DNA from 3 places in the Bacillus spongicola genome. Region 1 is predicted to be linked to each of the others. Evidence: predicted binding sites of a transcription regulator. Region 1 holds the regulator's gene; each other region holds the start of a gene.

Region 1 (8,476 bases):
TAAGACGCTTGCTTGGTCGTTGAAGATACCAATTGTGGGTGTTTCCAGTTTAGCCGTAATGTCGTCTGTTGGGCGTTATTTTAATGGGTATATATGTCCGTTAGTTGATGCGAGAAGAGGGCAAATATACACGGGCTTATATTCGTATCATAGCGGGCAACAAGCTGAAGTGGCTTTGGACTGTAATGTATTGGCTGTTGATTGGCTAATGGAATTAAAAGAAAAGAACCAGCCTGTGTTGTTTGTTGGGAATGACGTCAGCTTGCATAAAAAATCCATTCAATCTATTTTAGGGGACCAAGCGGTATTTAATGAGCTAACAGAGCAAAATCCTAGACCATCTGAATTAGGGATATTAGGGATGAATAAACAAGAAGAAGACACTCATTCTCTTGTACCTAATTATATTCGATTAGCAGAAGCTGAAGTGAAGTGGTTAGAGGCACAAACCAACCAACGAGGGTTTATTCATGATATCAATAAAAAATAGTTTATTTCGATTAATGGAAATTGAAGATGTCCCGAGAGTCATGGATGTTGAACTAGCTTCTTTTTCTGTACCTTGGAAAGAAGAGGCTTTTTACAGCGAGTTGCTACATAATAAATTTGCTAAGTATTTTGTGCTGGAAAACGATGAAAAAATTATTGGGTATTGTGGGATGTGGTTCGTAGTAGATGAAGTGCATATCACCAATATCGCGATTCTTCCTGAATGTCGAGGATGGAAGTTAGGAGAAGCTTTATTAACATTTGTGATGGAGTATGCTATTTCACATGGTGCGACTTCGATGACATTAGAGGTACGATTGAGCAATACGCCAGCTCAAGGACTTTATAGGAAATTAGGATTTGAAAATGGCGGCATCCGAAAAAATTATTATAGTGATAATCAAGAGGATGCTTTAGTAATGTGGGTGAAATTAGATGAGTAAAGATGTAATTGTATTAGGAATTGAAACAAGCTGTGACGAAACGGCCGCTGCCATAATAAAAAATGGAACAGAGATCATCGCCAACGTAGTAGCTTCTCAAATTGAGAGTCATAAACGTTTTGGTGGAGTTGTTCCTGAAATTGCTTCGAGACATCATGTTGAAGAGATCACGCTTGTACTTGAGGAAACGCTAAAGGAAGCCAATATGACATTTAGTGATATTGATGCAATAGCGGTAACAGAAGGACCTGGGCTCGTGGGTGCACTATTAATAGGAGTAAACGCAGCGAAAGCGATTGCTTTTGCGCATAATATTCCAATCATTGGTGTCCATCACATTTCTGGTCATATTTATGCTAATCGTCTTGTGAAAGAGATGGAATTCCCACTTCTTTCGCTTGTAGTTTCTGGAGGTCATACAGAACTGGTATATATGAAGGAACATGGTTCATTTGACGTTATTGGGGAAACAAGGGATGACGCAGCAGGAGAAGCTTATGATAAAGTGGCAAGAACGCTTAAACTTCCTTATCCAGGAGGTCCACATATTGATCGATTAGCCCAATTAGGTACTCCTTCGATTAAGCTGCCTCGAGCTTGGTTAGAAGAGGGTTCATATGATTTTAGTTTTAGTGGACTAAAATCAGCTGTCATCAATACCCTTCATAATGCTGCTCAAAAAGGAGAGAAAATCTCTCCAGAAGATTTATCGGCTAGTTTTCAAGAAAGTGTGATTGATGTATTGGTCACTAAAGCAGTTCGGGCAACAAAGGAATATGGAGTTCAGCAACTTCTTCTTGCTGGTGGAGTAGCTGCAAATAAGGGGTTAAGAAGTCGCTTAGAAGAAACCTTTAACGAATTGCCAGAAGTAGAACTTGTCATTCCTCCTCTTTCATTGTGTACAGATAATGCCGCAATGATTGGGGCTGTAGGGACTGTTATGTATCAGCAAGGAAAAAGAGGTAATCTAGCGATGAATGGAAACCCTGGATTAGAGTTATAAAGCACATTTTATTTGAGAGCATTGAAAAAATAATTACTTCTCTATGGACTGAAGATTTTTATTAATATACAGAAAATTAAAGAAGCGAAGAACCTATGTATAATGGGGTCTTCGCTTCTTTTTCTCGCTAGTGACTCTTGTCAAAGGAACAGGAAACTTGTGTGTATGTTGATGTGAAGGAGAGAGGTTAAATAATGCTGTGAGGTGAAATGTAGAGGCTGTGTAAAGAATGAGTCTTCATTACAGTGATCATAAGCTAAGCGCAAAAACGAGGCAAACGCCGATGATCAGTTCTGATTATACGCTTATCACCGATAGGTCAAGGTCAATGCTTTACTTTGTGGATAACCAATTTTTGAGGAAGAAGAGGAAGTAGAACGTCTGTTTTGTACACAGACTGTGGATAAGTTGTTAATAACTTTGTATATCTTGTGAGCAACATATAATAAAACCGCTTACTTTTTGGATGATTTTGTGGATAAAACAATAAAAAAATGTGGATAATGTGGAAAAGTCCTGTGATTATATTAGTATAAAGGTTTTGGTTGTGGATAAAAATGTGAATATTATTTTAAAAAAACATCCCCTGCGTGGGCAGGGGAAAGGCTATGTTTGGAGTTGTTCCCATTCTTCTAAAAGGTCATTATATGTTTTTTGAGCTGCAAGAACATCATCATTTAACTGCTTCACTTTTTCAGCGTTCTGATAGATGTCAGAATCAAATAGCATGGCTTCTTTTTCTTCAATCTCATTTTCAAGCTTTTCTATATATTCTTCGATTTCTTCAATTCTTCGTATTCGTTGACGTTCTAGTTTCTTTGCCTCTTTATCCATTCGGTGGTTTTCCTTTGTGTCAATCTGAGGCGTAACGATGGATGCACCACGTTCTTTTTCTTCCAATAAAGCAAGCTCGATCATTTCTTCCTTTTTATGGACGTAATAATCATAGTCACCAAGATATTCTTTGGCTTCTGTTGTGGATAATTCAAGAACTTTTGTTGCGATACGATTGATGAAGTAGCGATCATGGGAAACGAATAAGATCGTACCTGGGTAATGAATTAATGCATTTTCAAGAACTTCTTTGCTATCAAGATCAAGATGATTTGTTGGCTCATCTAGAATAAGTACATTTGATTTTTCTAACATCATCTTAGCAAGAGCTAATCGGGCTTTTTCGCCACCACTTAGAGTTGAAACAGACTTGAGTACATCATCTCCTGAAAATAAGAAATTGCCCAGAACAGTTCGGATTTCCTTTTCCGTCTTCATCGAGTAATCATCCCACAGTTCATGAATCACGGTTTTATTGGAAGTTAGCTCGGCTTGTTCTTGATCATAATAGCCAATCTTGACGTTCGCTCCAAAGTGGTAGTTGCCAGAAAGGGATGGAAGTTTTCCCACTAGTGTCTTGATTAAGGTAGACTTCCCGACTCCGTTTGGACCAACTAAGGCAATACTATCTCCTCTTGAAGCCTGAAATTTAATATTTGAAGAAATTGGTTCTTGGTGATAACCTATTGTTAAATCTTGAACTTTTAAAACATCATTCCCACTTTGCCGTTCAATTTCAAAAGAAAAATGGGCAGATTTTTCATCACCAAGCGGTTGAGACATGAGGTCCATTCGCTCGAGTTTTTTTCGCCTGCTTTGTGCCATTTTTGTAGTGGAAGCTCGGGCAATGTTTTTTTGAATGAAATCTTGCAAACGAGCTACTTCAGCTTGCTGTCTTTCAAATTGCTTACTCTCGCGTTCATAGTCGTCGGCTTTCTTTTGTAAATAATCACTATAATTGCCGTGATATTTCTTTGTGTTTCTCCGTGATACTTCATAAACATGATTGACGACTTTATCTAAAAAATAGCGATCATGAGAGACAATCAAGATGGAACCTGAATAGCCCTGTAAATATTGCTCTAGCCAAGAGAGTGTTTCAATATCTAAATGGTTAGTGGGCTCATCTAGGATGAGTAAATCAGGTTTTGTTAAGAGAAGTTTAGCCAAAGCTAGTCTCGTTTTTTGTCCGCCACTTAATGTGGAGATTTTGGTAGAATAATCAAAGTTAGCAAAATTCAATCCGTGGAGAATAGAGCGAATATCCGATTCATACTGATAGCCGCCTAAATCCTTAAATTTCACCGTTAAGCGATCATATTCGGATAGTGTCCGTTCATAAGCCTCTGTGTTTTCATAAATATCTGGTGAAGCCATCTCAAGCTCTAATTTGCGTAAATCCGCTTCATGTTGTAAAACATGCTCAAATACAGATAGCATCTCGTCCCAAATCGATAGACTGGATTCCAGTCCTGTATGCTGAGCTAAATAGCCCATGGTCACATGTTTTGGTTTTATTATTTCTCCTGAATCAAAGGAAAGTTGATTGGAGATGATTTTTAGTAAAGTTGACTTTCCAGCACCATTTCTACCTACAAGTGCAATTCGATCTTTAGATTTCAGTTCTAGTTTAATATTTGATAAAATCATTTCTGCCCCGAAGTACTTTGTTACATTATTGACTTGTAATAAAATCATATATTCACCTCATTCATCTCGTTTAAACTGGTCAGTAACTCTTCAAGTGTCCGAGTAATTTAGTTTCCAGTAAGAAACCAATCAGCTTTACTAGCGAACTGTACTATAAAATGCGGAAGGTTTTACTTCATCTTATCGACTATTTTTGATAGGTTTCAACAGCAAAATCGAGGATTCCATCGAAAAATAAACGAAAGAGTCACAATATATAAGAAAAGAGTCTTATACAAACAGTGTATCGCACTTAAAACAAGTTGAGCAATAGCAGGACTTGTGAAAAAGGTAACAGACAATCTTGACGAAATAGTGTATGATAATGAATGAAGAGGAGAATGTCTACATCAGGCATGCCTTTAATTAAAATTGATTCATCTGCAAAGAAAAGTGATATATTTCCGACCAAGAGGAATCTAAACAGCTAGTTCGAGATTAATGGAAGCGTTTCCGAAAATAGGATTCAATACAAAATGAGCCGAAAGCTCTATTAAATAGAAAAATCGAGAGATGATTGGCTCAAAAATAGAGAGGGATTAGAAATGAATCAAGACACAATGAAAATACCGCAAGCTACCGCAAAACGCTTGCCTCTATATTATCGGTTTATTCAAAACTTACATTCTTCAGGTAAACAAAGAGTGTCCTCGAAAGAATTAAGTGAGGCCGTAAAAGTAGATTCGGCTACGATTAGAAGAGACTTTTCTTATTTTGGTGCACTTGGGAAAAAAGGCTATGGTTATAATGTGAACTATTTGCTAAGCTTTTTTAGTAAAACACTAAACCAGGATGAAGTCACCAAGGTTGGATTAATTGGAGTAGGAAACTTAGGCACAGCTTTTCTTCACTATAATTTTTTGAAAAATAATAACACGAAAATTGAGATGGCCTTTGAAGTGAATCCTGATAAAGTGGGCATGAGTATAGGTGACGTACCGATTTATGCTTTAGACGATTTAGAAGAGAAAATCAAGGAAAGCAACATAGAGGTGGTTATTTTGACCGTACCCGCTCCTGTTGCTCAAACGATAACGGATCGCTTAGTGAGTGCGAATGTGAAAGGGATTTTGAATTTCACGCCGGCACGGTTAAATGTTCCTTCGTCTATTCGAATCCATCATATTGATTTAGCGGTTGAATTGCAGTCGCTAGTTTATTTCTTGAAGAACTATTCTACTAAGGACACGGAAACGTCACAAGAAGGGCTTTAAGAAATTAGGATTTAGGGGTAAAATGATGTAATATAGTACTGAGGAGGTGTAGCGTAATGCCAGGTCCAGGTAGTCTTGTAGCAATAGCAGTAGTTGCACTATTAATTTTCGGTCCCAAAAAGTTACCAGAACTAGGGAAAGCAATGGGAAGTACGTTGCGCGAATTCAAAAATGCCACAAAAGGCTTAGCGGATGACGAAGACAAAGACAAAAATGATGCTAAGTAAATGTTAGGTGATTGACGATGAGTCGAAATGATATGACTGTTTATGAACATATAGATGAATTAAGAAAACGGCTTCTCATTGTGGTCGTTTTCTTCTTGTTTGCGATTATCGCAAGCTTTTTTCTCGCCGAACCGTTGATTGTTTACTTGCAGAATGCGGATGAAGCGAAAGAAATAACGATGAATGCGTTTCGGTTAACGGATCCATTAAAGATTTACATCCAAGTAATAATATTCTTGTCATTATTAATGGCGCTCCCGTTAATTCTTTTTCAATTATGGTCCTTTGTGTCCCCGGGATTATATGAAAAAGAACGACGTGTCACGTTGAGTTACATTCCGGTAACGGTGATCTTGTTTCTTGGTGGATTAGCTTTTTCGTATTTTATTTTATTTCCATTTGTAGTCGACTTTATGTTGAATTTGTCTGTGAATCTAGAAATTGAACAGGAAATTGGCATCAATGAGTATTTTCAATTTCTTTTTCAAATTACCATTCCGTTCGGATTTCTGTTTCAGCTCCCTGTCATTATGTTGTTTTTAACAAGGTTAGGGATTATTACACCAATGTTGATGTCGAAAATGAGGGTGTATGCTTACTTTGGTCTATTTGTGATTGCCGCAATGATCACACCACCAGATATTATGTCTCATTTACTCGTTACTCTACCACTTTTTGTTTTATATGAAATCAGTTTAGGTATATGTAAAATTGGTTATAAAAAAGCTTTGCTTGCAGAACAGAAAAGAGAAATGGAAGAATAAAAAAATAGACCCATTGGGTCTATTTTTTTTGCATCGTTTTTAATTTAATGTGGATGTTAATCATCCGAAGTCCTGAACCTAAATCCAATGTTGCTAGGAAAATGAGAAGATAAGTGAAAAATCCCCAGCCATGAGTCACAACATTTTGGATTGAAAAATACGTAAATAGAATTCCGAGTAAGGTGTAAATGATACCAGTAAACAAAGGTGATTTTCTCATAAAAACGTCCTCCTAATCCTATAGAGTCCTTGCCCTATTCGTGTACATTATTGTAGCTATTGAAGTTCATTTTCGAAGGAGTTCTCTATTCTGGTATTGATTTTGTTCAAAAATAGACGAAAAGAAAAAAATCTTCAATATATATGTTTAAAAAGAGCGTGATTACCCTATCCAGTGAATAAATAGTGCGACTTGTGCGCTTACTTTTTTCATAATTGCAGGATAAAATTGAATGAGCGCAACGAGTGTATTCATGCCAACGTGAGCGATGATGGGAACAATAATTCTTTTCGTATGCACATACAGAAAAGCAAACGTAAAGCCCATCGTCGTATATAACAGAATATGGGATAATTCGCGATGAGCCAGTCCAAATAGAAGGGAACTTAAGAAACCAGCGGCCAGAAATGGCATTCGCTTATAGAGTGCCCCAAATAGGATTTGTCGAAAAACAATTTCTTCTAAAATTGGTCCGGCGACCGAGGAAGCAATTAACGCAATTGGCACAAGTGAGATGATTTTCATCGCTGTCGCTGTATTTTCCGATCCAGGTTCGATTCCGAGAAAAGATTCAACAGTAATAGCGAGGGCCTGTGCTAAAAAGGCGAGAAATATTCCGCCCACACCCCAAGAAATGGAGAGTGGAATTGAATGCTGTTGGCCAAAGTCCTCATATCTTTCGCTTTTTCGTAATAAAAAAAGTACAATGATAAGGGTGAGTGTAAAGCTAATAAATAGCCAGTACCCCGCAGCTAAATAGAGCATCTTTTCTTTATCTTCTACACCAAAGGAATTCAGTCCGAGCTTATAAATAAGCGGAACGGCGATAGAGGTAGAAAGTTGCATGACTATGTAGATGATTAGGATATAGCCATATCGTTTATTCATGTAAGTTCTCCTTTAGAAAGTTGATCATAATCATTTATCCATTCTACTAATAAAATGATGACTGTTCAAATGGTAAAGCTGGAAGAAGTGGGTTTGCGAAAAATGACAAAACATGGAGTGATTTTTGTCGAACCTTTTTAGAAAAAAATAAGGCTTGATGCTTGCAAAAGAAAAGTGAATTCTTTATTATATTAATTGTGTTAGCACTCTAAAGAGGTGAGTGCTAATTATCATGACTACATATTTATTGAGGAGGTTGTTTCACTTGTTAAAACCACTAGGTGATCGCGTCGTAATTGAGCTAGTTGAAACGGAAGAAAAAACGGTTAGCGGGATTGTTCTACCAGACTCTGCGAAAGAAAAGCCACAAGAAGGTGTTGTCGTAGCAATAGGAACAGGTCGCGTACTTGATAGCGGTGAGCGTGTAGCTCCAGAGGTTGCTGTCGGCGAACGTATTCTCTTCTCAAAATACGCAGGTACAGAAGTGAAGTATGAAGCTACTGAATATCTTGTTCTTCGTGAAAATGATATTCTTGCAATTCTAAGTAAATAATTTTCCCTTTTCACATACAAAGGAATTCAAATTCAAGGAGGTCTTTTTAATATGGCTAAAGAAATTAAATTTAGTGAAGAAGCACGTCGTTCTATGCTTCGTGGTGTAGATCAACTTGCAGATGCAGTAAAAGTAACGCTTGGACCAAAAGG
Region 2 (8,476 bases), on a different contig from region 1:
ACTGCTCCATGCATGCCAAGTACCCCGTTTAAACGAATCTCTTCATTTTCTTTGAGATAAGTGACTGTTCCCCAAAGAGCACCTGATCCATCTTTTCCAGTTTCTAAGAAGCTTCCACCAATTGTGGGTTGAAACGAAAGTTTGGATGAGTCACCGCAAAGTCGGTATGCCCACCAAGAATCAATCTGAGTTGTTAACGCCTCAAATACCTTTTCCTTTGAAGCGTTAATCATAACCTCTTGCTCAATTTTAAATGAATCTAATACTAAGCCTTCTTGTTCCATTGGAATCGCCCTTTCTTCTACTATATTCTTTAATAAGTGCAAGGATCTAGCGTCATTCTCTTGGTATTTGGAAACCCATCTTTCCTGTAAATACTGTAAAGGAGTGGCATTGAGATAGTTTAATCTTGTTCGTCCTTCGCGCCGTATAGAAATCAATGAAGAGCTCTCTAATAAGTTGAGATGCTTCATGACGGCATATCGACTGACTTCAGGAAAAAAACTAATTAAATCCCCTGTTGTTTTTGGGCCATCCTTGATTAAATCAAGAATTTTCATTCTAATGGGATGACCGAGTGCTTTAAATAAAATGATTAGCTCCTTATCATCCATGAAGTCTCTCACCCTTCTTATATGTGACTAAAAGGTAACTTTTAATGTGTGACTTAATAGTAACATTTTATTTCTACATCTTCAAGTTCTTTTCTTGATATACTTAAAGAAGATAGAGAAAAAGGGGGATTAGGATGCTAAAATTACTATTTTCTAAAAATAAATCGGATTGCAGTAAAATGATGGAAAGAGTTAGTTTTCTCTTAAAACATGAAGAAATTGAGACTTATGCTCAAAGTATTGTTTCACTTCAAAATAAAGAAGTTTTAGCTTTCGAGTTGTTAAATCGTCCAAATTCTTCAACAGAATTTCACTCACCAGATCAATTTTATTCTTTTGCAGCTAGTCATGGGCAAATTCATAAAGTGGACACTCATGTGTTAAAACTCGCCTTGAGGAGAGCATCATCTCATTCTCCACTAAAACAGCCACATTTTTTATTCGTCAACATACACTTATCCACCTTATTTTCGAAGGAATGGGAAGACTGTTTACCTGCAATCAAAAAGTCTTCTTCAAGGGTTGTTTTAGAGCTCTCTGAACGTGAAGGTCTTGAAGGGTATACAAAGCAACAAGTAATGAATCGGATGAAAACATTGAGAAGCTATGGGATGAAAATTGCTGTTAATGATATCGGTAAAGGCTACTCCGGGCTACACACCTTAAGTATGGTGCAACCTGACTTTGTGAAAATTGATCGTGAGCTGGTGAAAGATATTGAGTCAGATCCGTATCGTCAGTACATGATGACGGCTTTAGTTCAGTATTGGTCTTCTCAAAATGTAGATATTATTGCAGAAGGAATCGAACGCGAAGAAGAAGCCACTTTCTTTCGTAATCTTGGTGTTCAATATGGTCAAGGTTACCTTTATCATAAACCAGAACGTATAACGAAAGAAATGGCGACAGTTTAATAGAGTGAAAAAGGACAATGATGGCAGGGAGCCTATTGTCCTTTTAAAATGGCTGTTTTCGCAAAGTTTGTTGCTTTTCGAATCAGTCTATTTTTGATGGAATGCAACAGTAAAATGAAAAAGTCAATCAAAAATAGGATTAAATATCCACAATGTATACGAAAAGAGCCTTTAAAGTACACAAAATATATTTGCGATTCCTTTATTAGTAGTAAATGGAAGCTTCTTTTTCCTTTTTTAGCGGAATAAAAATACTAATCAACATGGGAATGATCTTGCTTCGTTTTACTACATATGACAACATTCATAAATTCATTATATCTATTGTTTTTGAAGGGGAAATTAGCAAAATGACATTTGTTTTAAAAATGTAATAATTTTTGGTTTTATTTTTAATGAAATCCTTTACAATAGAGGTGGGCATGCTTTATTATTTTTTTTGGGATAGTGTGGAACCGTTTGCACAATATCGAGAAAAGGGTGAAATATATTGAAAAGACTTTTTGAAATAGATAATTGGAAAATAATCGAAACATCTCTACATCAAGACGATTTTCGCCTTGCAGAAAGTATGATGAGTTTAGGAAATGGACATATGGGAATGCGTGGAAACTTTGAGGAAACATACACTGGCGATTTCCATAGAGGATCGTATGTAGCTGGAGTTTGGTTCCCAGATAAGACACGTGTGGGCTGGTGGAAGAATGGTTATCCTCATTACTTTGGAAAAGTAGTTAACTCGACGAACTATATCGGAATTAATGTGTTTATTGATGGAATTGAACTTGATTTAAACACAGCAGATGTAACGGAATTTTACCGTGAGTTAGACATGAAACATGGTATACTTACCCGTAAATTTACAATCGTTCAATCTAATAATGAAACAGAAGTTGAAGTCGTTCGTTTTTTATCTATTGCCGAAAGTGAATTAGCAGCTATTCAATACAAAGTGACAGCAAAAAATTATTCAGGTGAAGTGACATTTGTACCCTATTTAGACGGTGAAATTCGAAATAAGGACTCCAACTATGAAGAAGATTTCTGGTTAGAAGTTAGCAAAACGTCTGCTGATTATGAAGGTAGTCTTGTGATGAAAACGGTGGATAACTCATTTGGGACGCCTACTTTCCAAGTCGCGACAACGATGAAAGTTGTTGTAGATGAGGCAGTTAACCATGTTTCTCACAATGCGAAACAGGAATATGTTGAAACAAGAGTGAACGTAAACGTGAAGGAAGGCGAATCTGTCACCCTGTATAAATACATTGCGATAACGACGGATAGGGATTATAAAGAAGAAGAACTTGTTCGAACAGGGGAGGAAGTGTTAGCCCGTTCATTGGATAAAGGATTTGAACAGCTTTTACAAGAACATAAACAAGGCTGGCTAGCTCGTTGGGAAATTGCCGACATTGAAATTGATGGTGAAGCAGACGCCCAGCAAGGCATTCGCTTTAATCTTTTTCAACTATTCTCTACTTACTACGGGGAAGACGCTCGTTTAAACATCGGACCCAAAGGTTTCACAGGAGAAAAGTATGGTGGAGCCACCTATTGGGATACAGAAGCCTATGCCCTTCCCCTTTATCTTTCAACAGCAAAGCCAGAAGTAGCTCGTAATTTGTTAGTCTATCGTCATAACCAACTCAACGGAGCCTATCATAATGCAGGTCAACAAGGACTTAAAGGCGCTCTTTATCCAATGGTCACGTTTAACGGAATCGAATGTCATAATGAGTGGGAGATTACGTTTGAAGAAATCCATCGTAACGGGGCCATTGCTTATGCTGTGTACAACTATGTTAATTACACAGGGGACAAGACTTACTTCCATGAATATGGGATCGACGTCTTAACTGGTATTTCCCGGTTCTGGGCAGATCGTGTACATTATCAAAAGAAAAAAGACGTTTACATGATGCACGGAGTGACGGGTCCGAACGAATACGAAAACAATGTAAATAATAACTGGTACACAAATCGTATTGCACAGTGGACACTTCAATATACATCTGAGGTCATCAACTACTTAAAAGAGGTAAATGAGACCTCACAAGTCGACGCACTCAATATTACAGAGGAAGAGCAAGGAAAATGGAGCGAAATCGCTAAGAAAATGTATCTGCCTTATGATGAAGAGCTGGGTGTATTTGTTCAACACGATACCTTCCTTGATAAAGATTTGATGATAGCAGATGAACTGAATCCAGAAGAACGACCATTAAATCAAAAATGGTCATGGGATAAAATATTACGAAGTTGCTTTATTAAGCAAGCAGATGTCCTACAAGGATTATACTTCTTAAATCATGAGTTTACACTCGAAGAAAAACGACGAAATTTTGATTTTTACGAACCGATGACCGTCCATGAATCGTCCCTTTCTCCGTCCATTCATGCTATTTTAGGGGCCGAATTAGGAAAAGAAGAAAAAGCATATGAAATGTATCATCGTACCGCTCGTTTGGATTTAGATAACTACAATAACGATACAGAAGACGGACTTCATATCACGAGTATGACGGGCTCTTGGTTAGGGATTGTCCAAGGTTTTGCAGGCATGAGAACAGCAAATGAAATCTTGTCTTTTGCCCCATTTATTCCAAAAGCTTGGGATCGTTACGCTTTTAACATTGTGTACCGTGAATCTATTCTCAAGGTTGAAGTAACTAAAGACAATGTCACGATCTCACAAGAAGGTCCAGAGCTAGAGATGCTGCTTTTTGAAGAAAAAATAATTTTAGAAAAAAATGGAAAAATAACCATTTCAATCGCTCAATAAGAGGAGGAAAAGCATGGAAAAACTAGTTCAAGCATTTATTTTTGACTTAGATGGTGTGATTACAGATACGGCAGAGTATCACTTCTTAGCATGGCAAGCTCTTGCCAATGATGTGAATATTACCTTTACTCGTGAGCATAATGAAGAGCTAAAAGGGATTTCCCGCATGGAGTCATTAGAAAAGATTCTTTTGTTGGGTAATCGTGAACACGATTTTACTGATGATGAGAAGCAAGGGCTGGCTGCGAAAAAAAATGATCATTATTTAACTCTGATTAAAGAAATAGCGCCATCCGATATCCTGCCTGGGATGAAGGAATTTATTCTAGAGATCAAAGAGAAAGGTCTTAAACTCGGACTTGCATCCGCAAGTAAAAATGCTATTACTGTCATGGAAGCATTAGGATTAAAAGATGAGTTTGATGTTATTGTCGATTCAAATAAGATTGCAAAAGGAAAACCAAATCCAGAGATCTTTCTGACAGCAGCCGAACTCTTGCAGGTTGATCCAAGGGTCTGTATCGGTGTAGAGGACGCAGTTGCAGGAGTCGAAGCTATAAAAGGAGCAAGTATGTTTGCGGTGGCGATTGGACCGAAGGAATCCTTTAAGAAGGCAGATCTTGTTTATGCAAGTACGGGTGCTGTCTCACTTACAGAGATCTTGTCGGTTTATGCTTCATAAAAGTAGAAAAAAGATCAGGCTGCTTGTTACAAAGCAGTCTTTTTTGCCTGGATTGAGGAATGTTTTTGAGAGGCATATTACGAGATGAAGTGATGAAAAATTGATCGGAAGATACGGTGGACTGATTAAAAATAATCGGGTAGGTGGCTGAATCTGAAGGAGGATATATGTGGAGGAAATTTTAATTTCATAGGATTTAAATCATATTCACTGTACATAATGTAAATTTCATATCAATGTGAAAAATCTTATTGAACAATATGTGAACTCCATTGCAAAAGAGATAGAAGGGGCGTATATTAAGAGTATAAAGAGTAAGTGAAATACTTCACAAACTTTCGACGGATAGTCTTAAGAGTTGTAGCTATAATATTTTATTAAACTATATGTGAGATGTTTCACAAACCTCAACATTCATACTGGAGGGATTTATCATGTTTGTACAATTTTTAAGAGAAAACAAAATTGCAGCGTACATCTTAACAGCACTTCGCTTATACTTAGGGTATACTTGGATAACTGCAGGCTGGGGTAAAATAACTGGCGGATTTGATGCAGGTGGATTTTTACAAGGTGCAGTTGGTAAAGCTAGTGGTGATCATCCTGCCGTTCAAGGTTGGTGGGCCAGCTTCCTAGATAGCTTTGCTATACCAAATGTGGGACTTTTCAATGTGTTAGTTCCTTGGGGCGAATTCTTAATCGGATTAGGATTACTTCTTGGTTGCTTAACTACTGCTGCTGTATTCTTTGGAATGATGATGAACTTTGCATTCTTATTTAGTGGAACTACTTCTACAAATCCAATGATGCTCTTAATTGGAATCTTTATAATTGTTGCTGGTGCCAATGCAGGTAAATTTGGATTAGATTACTGGGTGCAACCTGCTATTAAAACAATGATTCAAAATAAAATACTAAAAGGCAAAGGACATTCTGGCCAAATGGAAAATAAATTTGCCTAATATATCTTTTGAAAGCTGACTCTTCTGGGCGAGAGTCAGTTTTTGTCTGTTTTAGATGGAAATCAACGGTGAAATGGTGGATTTAGTCGAAAATCAGATGAAAAAGACACAATGTATGCGAAAAGAGCCTATAATAAAAAGAAAAAAGGAGAAAGATGATGAATCATTTTATTGTATTTTTCGACGGTGTTTGTTCGCTTTGTCAAGGATCGGTTCAATTTATTTTGAAACGAGACCACAAGCGAATATTTCACTTTTCTTCTTTACAATCTGAAACGGCCTCTAACCTATTACCTTCAAAATTGGATGAAGTAGATTCTATCATTCTTTTGCAAAATGATACCATCTTCACTCATTCTACAGCAGCGCTTAAAATAGCCAAAGAATTAAGGGGAATATGGCCACTCTTGTATGTGTTTATTATCGTTCCCAAACCTATTCGAGATGTTATGTATAAATGGATTGCAAAGCGTCGCTATCGTTGGTTTGGCAAGACAGAAAATTGTATGCTACCCAAACCAGAATGGAAAGATCGGTTTTTATAAAAGGCTCTTTTCGCATGCTTTGTTGTTCTAGCATGTAAAAACGGATGGAAACACACTTTTCTTTCCTCATTTCGACTAAAAAAAAACGCTTTCTCCTTTTGGGAGATGGCGTTTTTTCATATGCCTATCTTATGCTTTTGTATACGTTGTTTTGGCACTCTTTGATTTACGCTTATTTGCCATCTTTTTTGCAATCGGATAAATAATGGGCGCCCACTTAATTGCACTTCTTACTAATTTTTTCATAGTCATTACCTCCTAATTAGTACTTCTATTCCCTATATTGAACAGAAAAAACTTGATATGGCTATTTGATTAGTTTCGTTCCCTAACAATTGTAAAAATGAATCATCTCTCTTAGAAGTAATGCTTACCATAATTTTTAATGTCAAGATGAAAGAACATCTCATGAGATAAAGTTCCTAAAAGTTAAAATTTTCAGAATATAAGTTGACTTTTTTTTCTATTCAAGGTATCTTGTCATTAAATGAATATTACGATAATTACGTAGTTCGAATTTTTAACGTTATATAAAAGAGGTGAATACTTGGAAGGTTTGCGAAGGTTCAGTTGCAAAAGCGAAACCTATTGTGGAACCGGGAGTACTCCTCTTTTGATGCTTCATAATGATAACGCTTACAAAAAGGAGGATATCTATGAACCCAGTTCTTTCATTTGATGATTTGACAGAAGAAGAAAAACAGGAACTTTTTCTTCAACGAGTTCAAGCAGGAGAAAAAATCGAGGCAGACGATTGGATGCCAGAGGAATACCGGAAAACTCTTATCAAACTTATATCGATGCACGGAATCAGTGAAATAATGGGAGCATTGCCTGAAAAAGAATGGGTTCCAAAGGCGCCTACTCTGCGGAGAAAATTAGGGATTATGGCTAAGGTACAAGATGAAATGGGGCATGGACAGCTACTTCTTCGTGTTGCCGAGGATTTAATGGAGCCTTATGGGAGAACAAGAGAAGATATCATGCAGGACTTATTTTCAGGAGATTTAAAGTTTCATAATGTTTTTCATATGGAAGCACCCACATGGGGAGATGCTGGGCTGATTGGCTGGTTAGTAGATGGGGCGGCAATCATCACTCAAACAAATATGCTTCAGGCCTCTTATGGTCCATATGCAAGGGCTCTAAAGCGCATTTGTGCAGAGGAAGTCTTTCATGCTCAACATGGTGAAGCAATTATTATGGCGCTAGCTGAGGGGACTTCACAACAGAAGAAATTAGTACAAGAATCCGTGGATAGATGGTGGGAATCATTATTAATGTTCTTTGGTCCAGGAGATGCAACTACTACCGGATCATCTAAACAAGATATCACGATGAAATACAATATTCGGACGAAATCGAATGAAGAATTACGCCAAGATTTTTTTACTAAATATGTGCCAAGAATGCTTTCACTTGGTCTAACTCTACCTGATAAAACCATGCATTATGATGAAGGCAAAGAATGTTGGATTTATAAACAACCAGATTGGACCCGCTTTAAGGAAATTATTCGGAATAAAGGACCAAAATCAAAGGAACGGCTTCGTTTGAGGCAACTTTCTTATGAAAATAATGACTGGGTAAGGAAGGCATTAAGCTAAGGTGGATGAGAGAGGTGAGGAAATGAGCAAAGGTTTTTATCAAGAATTTGAGGTGTTCAGTAAAAAGTCCGACACTGCTCCAATGCAATATCAATTTAGTTTATTAGCCCCTAATCATGATATGGCATTAGTATTGGCACAAGAAAATTTCATGCGCCGAGAGCCTGTCGCAGATATTTGGGTTGTGAAGCGTGACGATGTCCGGAAAATGAATTCAGCGGAAAGGGAAACTTTACCTCGTTTAGATAACAAGGACTACCGCACAACGAAGGGATATGGTTACTTAAAGAAGAAATGGCGTCGGTATGAGCAAGGGATGCTAGATGAGGAGGAAATTTTGTCATGGGGAGGGAAATTGAAAAAACAA
Region 3 (8,476 bases), on a different contig from region 1:
GATTAGCTTCCCTTCCTGCTCTACAACCGGGATACCGCCACCGCCCCCAGCAATCACAACAAATTCTTGGTTCACTAGTGCCTGAATACTGTGCTTCTCGACAATATCGATTGGTTTTGGAGAAGGTACGACACGACGATACCCTCTTCCTGCATCGCTTTTCATGACGTAACCATTTTTCTCAATCAGTTCGTTCGCTTCTTCTTCTGTGTAAAAAGAACCGATTGGCTTTGTTGGCTGTAGGAACGCTGGATCCTTTTTATCAACCAGAACTTGTGTCACCATGGTTGATACTTCTTTTTCGATGCCTTCTTGTTGGAAAACTTCATGAAGTGCATTAGCTAACCAATAGCCAATCATTCCTTGACTCATCGCACCACATGTATCTAAGGGCATCGCCGGAATCTTCTCACTTTCATTCTGCAATTGCTGTAGTACGATATTTCCAACTTGAGGTCCGTTTCCATGAGAAATTACGACTTCATGACCGGATTTGATGATTCTAGCCAACTCTTTCGCTGTTTCAAAACACGCTTGACGTTGATCTGCTGCTGTCGCACCATTTCCCGTTTGAATTGCATTTCCACCTAAAGCAATAACCACCTTTTGTTTCTTCATCCCCTCTTCTCCTCTCTCAATCTCTTTAATCGTGAAGATCTTTTTCTTACTTTTGACTCCATAACAGTCTGCTATTCTTCAAGCACTTCTAAAGTGCAAATGTTTTTAAAAGCGGGCTTGGGCATCCCCGAAGCCCGCTCACTTTTATAGAAGAACCGCAATACTTAATAACAGCATGACCAAAATCGTTAAGACAATCAGAATCTTCCACATAAATTTGAAGAAAATATCATATGGTACACGTGCAATGGCTAAAGCACCCATAATAACTGCTGAAGTTGGGGTAATTAAGTTAATAATTCCAGAAGCTGATTGATACGCCGTAATGACAATCGCTCGTTCTACACCTGCAAAATCGGCAAGTGGTGCCATAATTGGCATCGAGAGCGTAGCGAGCCCTGATGTTGATGGGACTAAAAAGGATAGTGGTAAAAAGAATAAGAATGATAGATTGGCAAACGTTACTGAACCAAGATCAGCTAGTAGACCTTCTCCCCAGTGAAGCACGGATGCAGTCATTCCACCATCATTCATCACCACCGTAATTCCCCGAGATACACCAATAATGAGTGCTACTCCAAGTAAATCTCTTGCGCCATCGACAAACGAGCCTGTTAACTGCTCCTCATCTAAGCGATAAATTAAGCCGATGATAATTGAAGCGACTAAGAATAGGAGCGCTAGTTCACCAAACCACCAATCTCCTAATGGAAGAACGCCTCCAAGTACATCACCTAACACAGGCACTCCCAAGATCGCATTATTTATATCTTCAAAAAGAGTAATATTGAACTTCCAAGCCCATGGAATAACACCTAGAATCATAATTAAGAAGGTAAGTCCGAATACCCAAAGAACGGCTTTTCTTCTTCCAGTTAATTCAACTACTTCAACGGTGTCATTTCCTTTTAAAAACTGCTCCTTATGCTCTTTGTGTAAATGAGCAACTAAAGACTTGCTTGGATCTTTCTTCACATTCTCTGCATAACGCATTACGTAAAGAATACCGATGACCAGGGAAATGACTAATATAACTAAGCGTAGCACGATACCGTCCCCAATTGAAATTCCGGCAAAACCAGAAGCAATACCTGTTGCAAAGGGATTAACGGTCGAGCCTAATACCCCAATACCTGAACCTACTGCAATGATCAGTACAGCGGTGAGCGCATCATATCCCGCAGCGATGATAATCGGAATGATTAACGGATAGAACGCAATTGTTTCTTCGGCCATTCCGTAAGTTGTTCCTCCAAGTGCAAAGAGAGTCATTAAAATCGGAATCATAATTTTCTCTCGACCCTCTAGCTTTCGAACCACATTTCCAATTCCTGCGTCAATCGCTCCTGTTTTCATGACGATACCTAAGAATCCACCGATTACTATGACAAACAAGGCGATATCTTGGGCATCAAAGAATCCTTTAATCGGTGCATAAAGTACTTCCCAAAGACCTTGTGGATTTTGCTCCGCCTCAGAAAATGTTCCTGGGACTGGCTCTAACGTAGAAGCCGTTGGATCAACGTATTCATATTGACCTGCTGGCACGATCCAGGTTAAGATCGCTACCGCAATAATAATTAAGAATAAGATCGTAAACGCTGTAGGCATTTTGAACTTTTTCATGGTCAAACCCTCCGTTTTCTAAACTATCGGGTTAATTGATAAATGGCTTTGCTATAAATTTTCATCGCTAGAAAGAGATCCGCTAAATCGATATATTCATTTGGTTGGTGTTCCACCTTTGGTCGACCTGGAAACATCGCACCAAACGCTACCGAATTCTCAACCGCTCGAGCATACGTTGCACCACCTGCTGAAATCGGCTTTGACGTTACATCCCCTGTCTCCTCTTGGTAAATCTTCATCAGTGTTTTCACTAACACATGATCTAGTGGCACATAAATTGAAGGTAACCAATCAAACTCTTGATATTCAAGACCATAACTTTGCGCTACTTTCTGTAGCTTATCAACAATTGTTGATTTATCGGTAGTGACAGGAATTCGAATATCAATGGAGAGCTTCTCTTTCTCATTCAGTTCCAATTTCCCGATGTTAAATTTTAATTTTCCACTTACAGAATCCTCGCATTGACCGAATATCTTACTTGCATAAGAATCTTCACCGATCATTTCTGCGATAAATTGAATGGCTTTCGACTGATTTCCCAGCCTTTTCAACGCAATCGCTAAGCGACTAATCGCATTGATTCCTTCTTCAGGTACTTGAGCATGAGCTGATTTCCCAAATACGGTAACTCCTGTGGAATCCTGCTCATACTTGTAGTTCAACTCCTTTAAAACAGACGCTAGTTTGACTTGATCTGTCCCCTTGTAACGAATTTGATCCGGTACCGCGTTAAATGCATTCCCTCCTTCAAGAAGGAGATTTGATGTATTTTCAGCGCTTAAGTGAAGCTGTAGCAAACCTTTTTCTGCGAAGGTAAGCGGAAAGCTAGAGTCTGGGACAAAGCCCATGTTTGGCATTTCTTCCTGCTCTTGATACCTACTCATACAACGCCAAAGTGTTTCTTCATCTGTTCCAAAAATAAAGCGAAGGCGTTTTGGAAAGGAAAGGCCAAGATCCATTAAGGTCTTCGCCGCATACACCGCTGCGAGAGTAGGTCCCTTATCATCCTGCGTTCCTCTTCCGAACATTTTCCCTTCTTTAATGATTGGCTCAAATGGAGGAGAGTTCCAGCTACTTAAATTTCCAGCCGGGACGACATCGAGATGGCCGAGTATTCCCACCATCTCTTCGCCTTCACCGATTTCAGCATAGCCGTAATATCCTTTTGGATCACAAAATGTTCGAAATCCTAGATCTTCACATAATTGAAGTGTTTGCTCTAACGCTAGTTGGATGCCTTCTCCAAACGATGTGTTTGGAGAAGTCTCATCAAGGACACTTGGAATCGATACAAGTTGTTTTAGGGATTCGTGAAGCTCAGATTCATTTTTTTTAAGTTGCGCTAGTAACCTCTCTTCGTTTAAAAAGCTCATCAATATCACCTTCCGCTAATGTTGTTGCCATGACCGCTTTAATGGTATGCATCCGATTTTCTGCCTCATCAAAAACCACAGAATTCTTACTTCGGAACACCTCATCCGAAACTTCCATTTCTGTTAGACCATATTTTTCATTAATCTCTCGACCTACTGCCGTCTCAAGATCATGAAAAGCTGGTAAACAGTGCATAAAGAGCGTATGATCTTTACCTGTTAAATCCATCATGGTTTTATTTACTTGGTATGATTTTAACATGTTGATTCGTTCTTCATATTGAGCTTCTTCACCCATTGAAACCCACACATCTGTGTAAATGACATCTGCTCCTTCCACACCTTCTGCTACATCCTCAGTTAAGGTGATCTTAGCGCCTGTTTCTTTCGCTAGCTCCTTAGCATAAGTAACGATTTCATCAGATGGGAATAGTTCTTTTGGTGCAATGGCACGGAAATCCATGCCCATCTTTGCCGCTCCAATTAATAAAGAGTTACCCATATTATTTCTAGCGTCTCCGACATAAGCAAACTTCACGCCTTTTAAGTGTCCAAGTTTTTCTTTGATTGTCATAAAGTCCGCCAAAATTTGTGTTGGATGATAAAGATCCGTTAGTCCGTTCCATACTGGTACGCCAGCAAACTCGGCTAACCCTACAACTGTTTCATGCTTAAAGCCACGGAATTCAATTCCATCAAACATGCGTCCAAGCACAATCGCCGTATCTTCTACCGATTCTTTTTTCCCAAACTGAACATCATTTTTGCCTAAATATTCAGGATGAGCCCCTAAGTCCACACATGCAACAACAAAAGCACAACGTGTCCGAGTTGAAGGTTTTTCAAATAATAGCGCAATATTTTTTCCATCTAGAACGCGATGTGGAACGCCTTCATTTTTTAAATTTTTAAAGGCAATGGACGTATCGATGAGGTATTCAATCTCTTCAGAAGTGTAATCTCTTAATGTTAAGAAGTTGCGTTTTTTTAAGTTCATGTTTTTTCTCTCCCTTTTAATTAAGCTCTCTTCGGAAGCCTTTACTATTTTTACAGCTGTCGATGGATCAGAAAAGAACTCTTCATTTTTAAAAAATTCGCTGATTGCACCATAATTGTATTTCCACTAAAACAGCTTTCACTAAATGTCTTCACGGTAGATTGGCATACTCATGCAACGCGGGCCTCCACGACCTCTTGAAAGCTCCGAGCTTGGTATTTCAATTACCTCTAAACCGTGCTGTCTTAATAGTTCATTAGAAACATAGTTCCGGTCATATGTCATCACGACTCCCGGGGCAATGGCTAGTGTATTAGATCCGTCATTCCATTGCTCACGTGCTGCTGCAATTGGATCACCACCACCACATGGAATTAAGACAATATTTTCTAATCCAAGAACCTCTTTTAAGGTCTCTGCTAAGTTGCTGCGTTCGGCAATCTTGACTCGTCCTTCTTCTTCCCCTTTTTCAAGGATAAAAATTCGCATATTTCCTTCTGGCCCTTGGATGGCTGGATGAATGGTAAATTTATCGTAATCAACCATTGTAAAGACTGTATCAAGGTGCATGAATGCTCGGGATTTCGGAATTTCAACAGCTATAACCTTCGTAATATCCTTCTGGTTTTTAAAAAGATTTACGGCCATTTTTTCGATGCCTTGAGCCGTCGACCGTGCACTCACTCCGACAGCAACGGTGTGCTTATCCAGTACAAGCTGATCGCCGCCCTCCATTGAAAAGCGAGAATCCCGTGTAATCCATTTCGGAATATCATGGCTCGCAAATCGTGGATGATACTTCATAATATAGTCCATGAAAATCGATTCTCTTACCCTTGCACTCTCATTCATTTTATTAATCGAGATCCCAGGTCCAATAACGGCAGCTGGATCTCTTGTAAAATACAAGTTAGGCATTGGATCTAAATAGAATGGATAATGATCCGCCATCAATTCGTATAAATGAACTTTCTTATCTTGTTCAATTTCCGTTTTCAGTACGCCAGACATCACCTTTTCAATCATTTCCTTCGTAGTTCCACTAAGTAAATAATCCTTCAAGTTTTGTCGTGCACCGTTAATATTCGATTTACTTTCTTCAAGCATTTGATCAATGAACTGTTCACGAAGTTTCTCCGTATGAAGCGCTTCTTCGACAAGTGTTTCTAAATATAAAACCTCTACACCTCGATTACGGAGTGCATTTGCGAAATAATCATGTTCCTTTTGTATAGCTGGAAGAAAAGGAATATCATCAAACAACAATCGTTGTAAATATTCGGGTGTTAAATTCTCAACTTCTCTTCCTGGTCGGTGTAAGATAACAGTTTTTAGTTCTCCGATTTCTGATCTAACATGGAGTGGGTATTTCATTTTGCGTCCCTCCTTGAGAATGTCTTTTTGTTTACATCCTTATTGTAGCGCGCTTTGTAAACGCTTTCTGTGATGGGGGCGTCTTTTTAATTGTGAAATATTTCACGAATTTTATGTACAGATATAAAAGATTGTGAATGAATATACAAGATTTACCTCCCTTATTTTTTCGATTGTTTGTCTAGTCCATTTTTCCAATGAATAAAATACGTATGAATTGAGATTTGTGTTATAAAAGTTTATATTTTCTGATTATTTTAACGATGGAGATTTGTCGTTGGAATTTGCATGCAGGAGGTAGTTATTTCCTGAAATATTTCCTGGGGTGACTTGCTTTTCGGGGATGTGCAACATACCTCTTCACGACCGCAGTATTAGTTTCAATTTCTGCCACAATTCTACTGAATAAACCTCTTATATCCAGTTCCTCTTCATAAAAACCCTATTCTCCTTCTATAAATTAAGGGAGATTCACTCGTTAAGGCGAACATACGAAGACAATGGAGGCTGATCCTACTGGTTGTGAAGCACTATTGAGACGGTTGCCGAGATCACATCCTAAACAGGAGATAATCCAAAATGATTTAGCTAAATGGCTAACGGGTTATGGTAGGGGAAAAACCGTAGATTTCTACTTGCAGGCTCTTGAAAGTAATTTCCATCTATTCCACGACCTTCGTTTTCAACTGGGAGATTCCTTCTTTCAGATCGATACACTCGTTATCCCCTTAACTTTCTCCAAATTATAGAAGTAAAGAATATTTCAGGTACTTTGTCCATTGACCCTGTATTTCAGCAACTCATCCGGTCAAAAAATAACGAAGAGGAAGGCTTTCACAATCCTATTTCACAGACTTAAAAACAGAAAAACATGTTATTTCAAGTGGTTGGAAAAATGCTTTTCCCCGATATTCCTCTCCATTATTTAATCGTAATTAGTTCTCCCTCCACTATTTTAAAAACCTCTACACAAAATGAGGGGATAGCAAACGTCATATGTCATGCTCTCTTACTTCCACAAATACCTTCACGATACACCGCGCTCCGCTTGCTTAATTCAATGGCCCTTTCCAACCTCGGGTCCAATAGAGGAAGCACCTATTTCCTAAATCGTTCTCTTAAATGAGGAGATTATTAGCTCCCTTGAAAAGAGCCTCATCAACAGAAATAAACTCTTTAGATTGCTTGCCGTTCTAGCGTTTGAATAAATGACGGCCACTAAACTTCTCGTTTACTTCTCTTTCATCGTGGAAAAACTTTAAGAGAGACTTATTTTCATCCGTTTGCACATTTGCTATAATAAAACATTATGCTTGATTACTTCTGATGAAGATCAGATATACATAAACGGGAAGGGTTGATTTAGTTGGAAAACTCTAACTTTATTAAAACGATTATCAAGGAAGATTTAGAGTCCGGAAAACGAAAAGAGGTTATTACTCGCTTTCCACCAGAGCCAAACGGGTACCTTCATATCGGTCATGCTAAATCGATTGTGATTAATTTTGGACTTGCTGATGAATTTAACGGAAAAACAAATTTACGATTTGATGATACAAATCCGTTAAAGGAAGACCAAGAATATGTTGATTCTATAAAAGAAGATGTTGCTTGGTTAGGATATGATTGGGACAATCTTTTATTCGCTTCAAATTACTTCGATGAAATGTATGAGCGTGCTCTCTTACTCATAAAAAAAGGAAAAGCCTATGTGGATGACTTAACGGCTGAAGAAATTCGTGAGTACCGAGGAACACTTACTGATCCTGGAAAAGATAGTCCTTACCGTAATCGATCAGTTGATGAAAACCTTGACCTGTTCGAGCGGATGAAAAATGGAGAATTCGAAAACGGAACAAAAGTATTACGTGCCAAAATCGATATGAGCTCTCCGAATATTAACCTACGAGATCCTGTTCTGTACCGAGTTTCGCATGTATCCCACCATAATACTGGCGAGAAATGGTGTATTTACCCGATGTATGATTATGCCCACCCGATTGAAGATGCACTTGAAAATGTGACGCATTCTTTATGTACAACGGAATTCGAAGATCATCGCCCACTTTACTACTGGGTAACAGCAGAATGTGAAATGGAGACTCAACCACAACAAATCGAATTTGGCCGTTTGAATGTAACAAATACCGTCATGAGTAAACGAAAGTTAAAGCAACTTGTCGACGAAAATTTTGTTGATGGTTGGGATGACCCTCGTCTGCCAACAATATCAGGCTTACGTCGTCGTGGGTTTACACCAGAGGCCATTCGAGAGTTTGTTTATGCAACAGGCGTCTCAAAAGGATCTGGCGCAGTAGATGAACAAATGCTCGATCATTTCGTTCGTGAAGACCTGAAACTAAAAGCGCCACGTACGATGGGGGTTCTTCGTCCTTTAAAAGTCGTCATCACAAATTACCCAGAAGGACAAGTTGAGATGCTCGATGCCGAAATTAATCCAGAAAATCCTGATATGGGGATT

The links. Region 1 encodes Rex, which represses fermentation and respiration genes when NADH is low (regulators of the CRP and FNR family bind a similar motif). Its sites were predicted from a motif close to TTGTGAAATATTTCACAA; they were not measured.
Region 2: the regulator Rex is predicted to act here: its motif matches at 5,382-5,399, upstream of U8D43_RS03490 (DoxX family membrane protein).
Region 3: the regulator Rex is predicted to act here: its motif matches at 6,085-6,102, upstream of arcA (arginine deiminase).

What each region holds. Positions count from the first base shown of each region.
Region 1 is NZ_JAYKTS010000038.1:2,023-10,498, forward strand. It holds gene tsaB (tRNA (adenosine(37)-N6)-threonylcarbamoyltransferase complex dimerization subunit type 1 TsaB) at 1-490, shown strand, start outside; gene rimI (ribosomal protein S18-alanine N-acetyltransferase) at 471-932, shown strand; gene tsaD (tRNA (adenosine(37)-N6)-threonylcarbamoyltransferase complex transferase subunit TsaD) at 925-1,935, shown strand; gene U8D43_RS18455 (ABC-F family ATP-binding cassette domain-containing protein) at 2,542-4,467, opposite strand; gene U8D43_RS18460 (redox-sensing transcriptional repressor Rex) at 5,004-5,672, shown strand; gene tatAY (sec-independent protein translocase protein TatAY) at 5,729-5,899, shown strand; gene tatC (twin-arginine translocase subunit TatC) at 5,917-6,663, shown strand; gene U8D43_RS18475 (YdiK family protein) at 6,683-6,883, opposite strand; gene U8D43_RS18480 (CPBP family intramembrane glutamic endopeptidase) at 7,046-7,771, opposite strand; gene groES (co-chaperone GroES) at 8,037-8,324, shown strand; gene groL (chaperonin GroEL) at 8,376-8,476, shown strand, end outside.
Region 2 is NZ_JAYKTS010000003.1:212,386-220,861, forward strand. It holds gene U8D43_RS03470 (SRPBCC domain-containing protein) at 1-614, opposite strand, end outside; gene U8D43_RS03475 (EAL domain-containing protein) at 749-1,528, shown strand; gene mdxK (maltose phosphorylase MdxK) at 2,019-4,313, shown strand; gene pgmB (beta-phosphoglucomutase) at 4,327-4,995, shown strand; gene U8D43_RS03490 (DoxX family membrane protein) at 5,430-5,957, shown strand; gene U8D43_RS03495 (thiol-disulfide oxidoreductase DCC family protein) at 6,116-6,502, shown strand; gene yxzF (small protein YxzF) at 6,632-6,748, opposite strand; gene paaA (1,2-phenylacetyl-CoA epoxidase subunit PaaA) at 7,159-8,109, shown strand; gene paaB (1,2-phenylacetyl-CoA epoxidase subunit PaaB) at 8,132-8,476, shown strand, end outside; gene paaC (1,2-phenylacetyl-CoA epoxidase subunit PaaC) at 8,452-8,476, shown strand, end outside.
Region 3 is NZ_JAYKTS010000032.1:11,124-19,599, reverse strand. It holds gene arcC (carbamate kinase) at 1-618, opposite strand, end outside; gene U8D43_RS17380 (YfcC family protein) at 763-2,244, opposite strand; gene U8D43_RS17375 (M20 family metallopeptidase) at 2,268-3,623, opposite strand; gene argF (ornithine carbamoyltransferase) at 3,583-4,620, opposite strand; gene arcA (arginine deiminase) at 4,762-5,994, opposite strand; gene U8D43_RS17360 (glutamine--tRNA ligase/YqeY domain fusion protein) at 7,361-8,476, shown strand, end outside.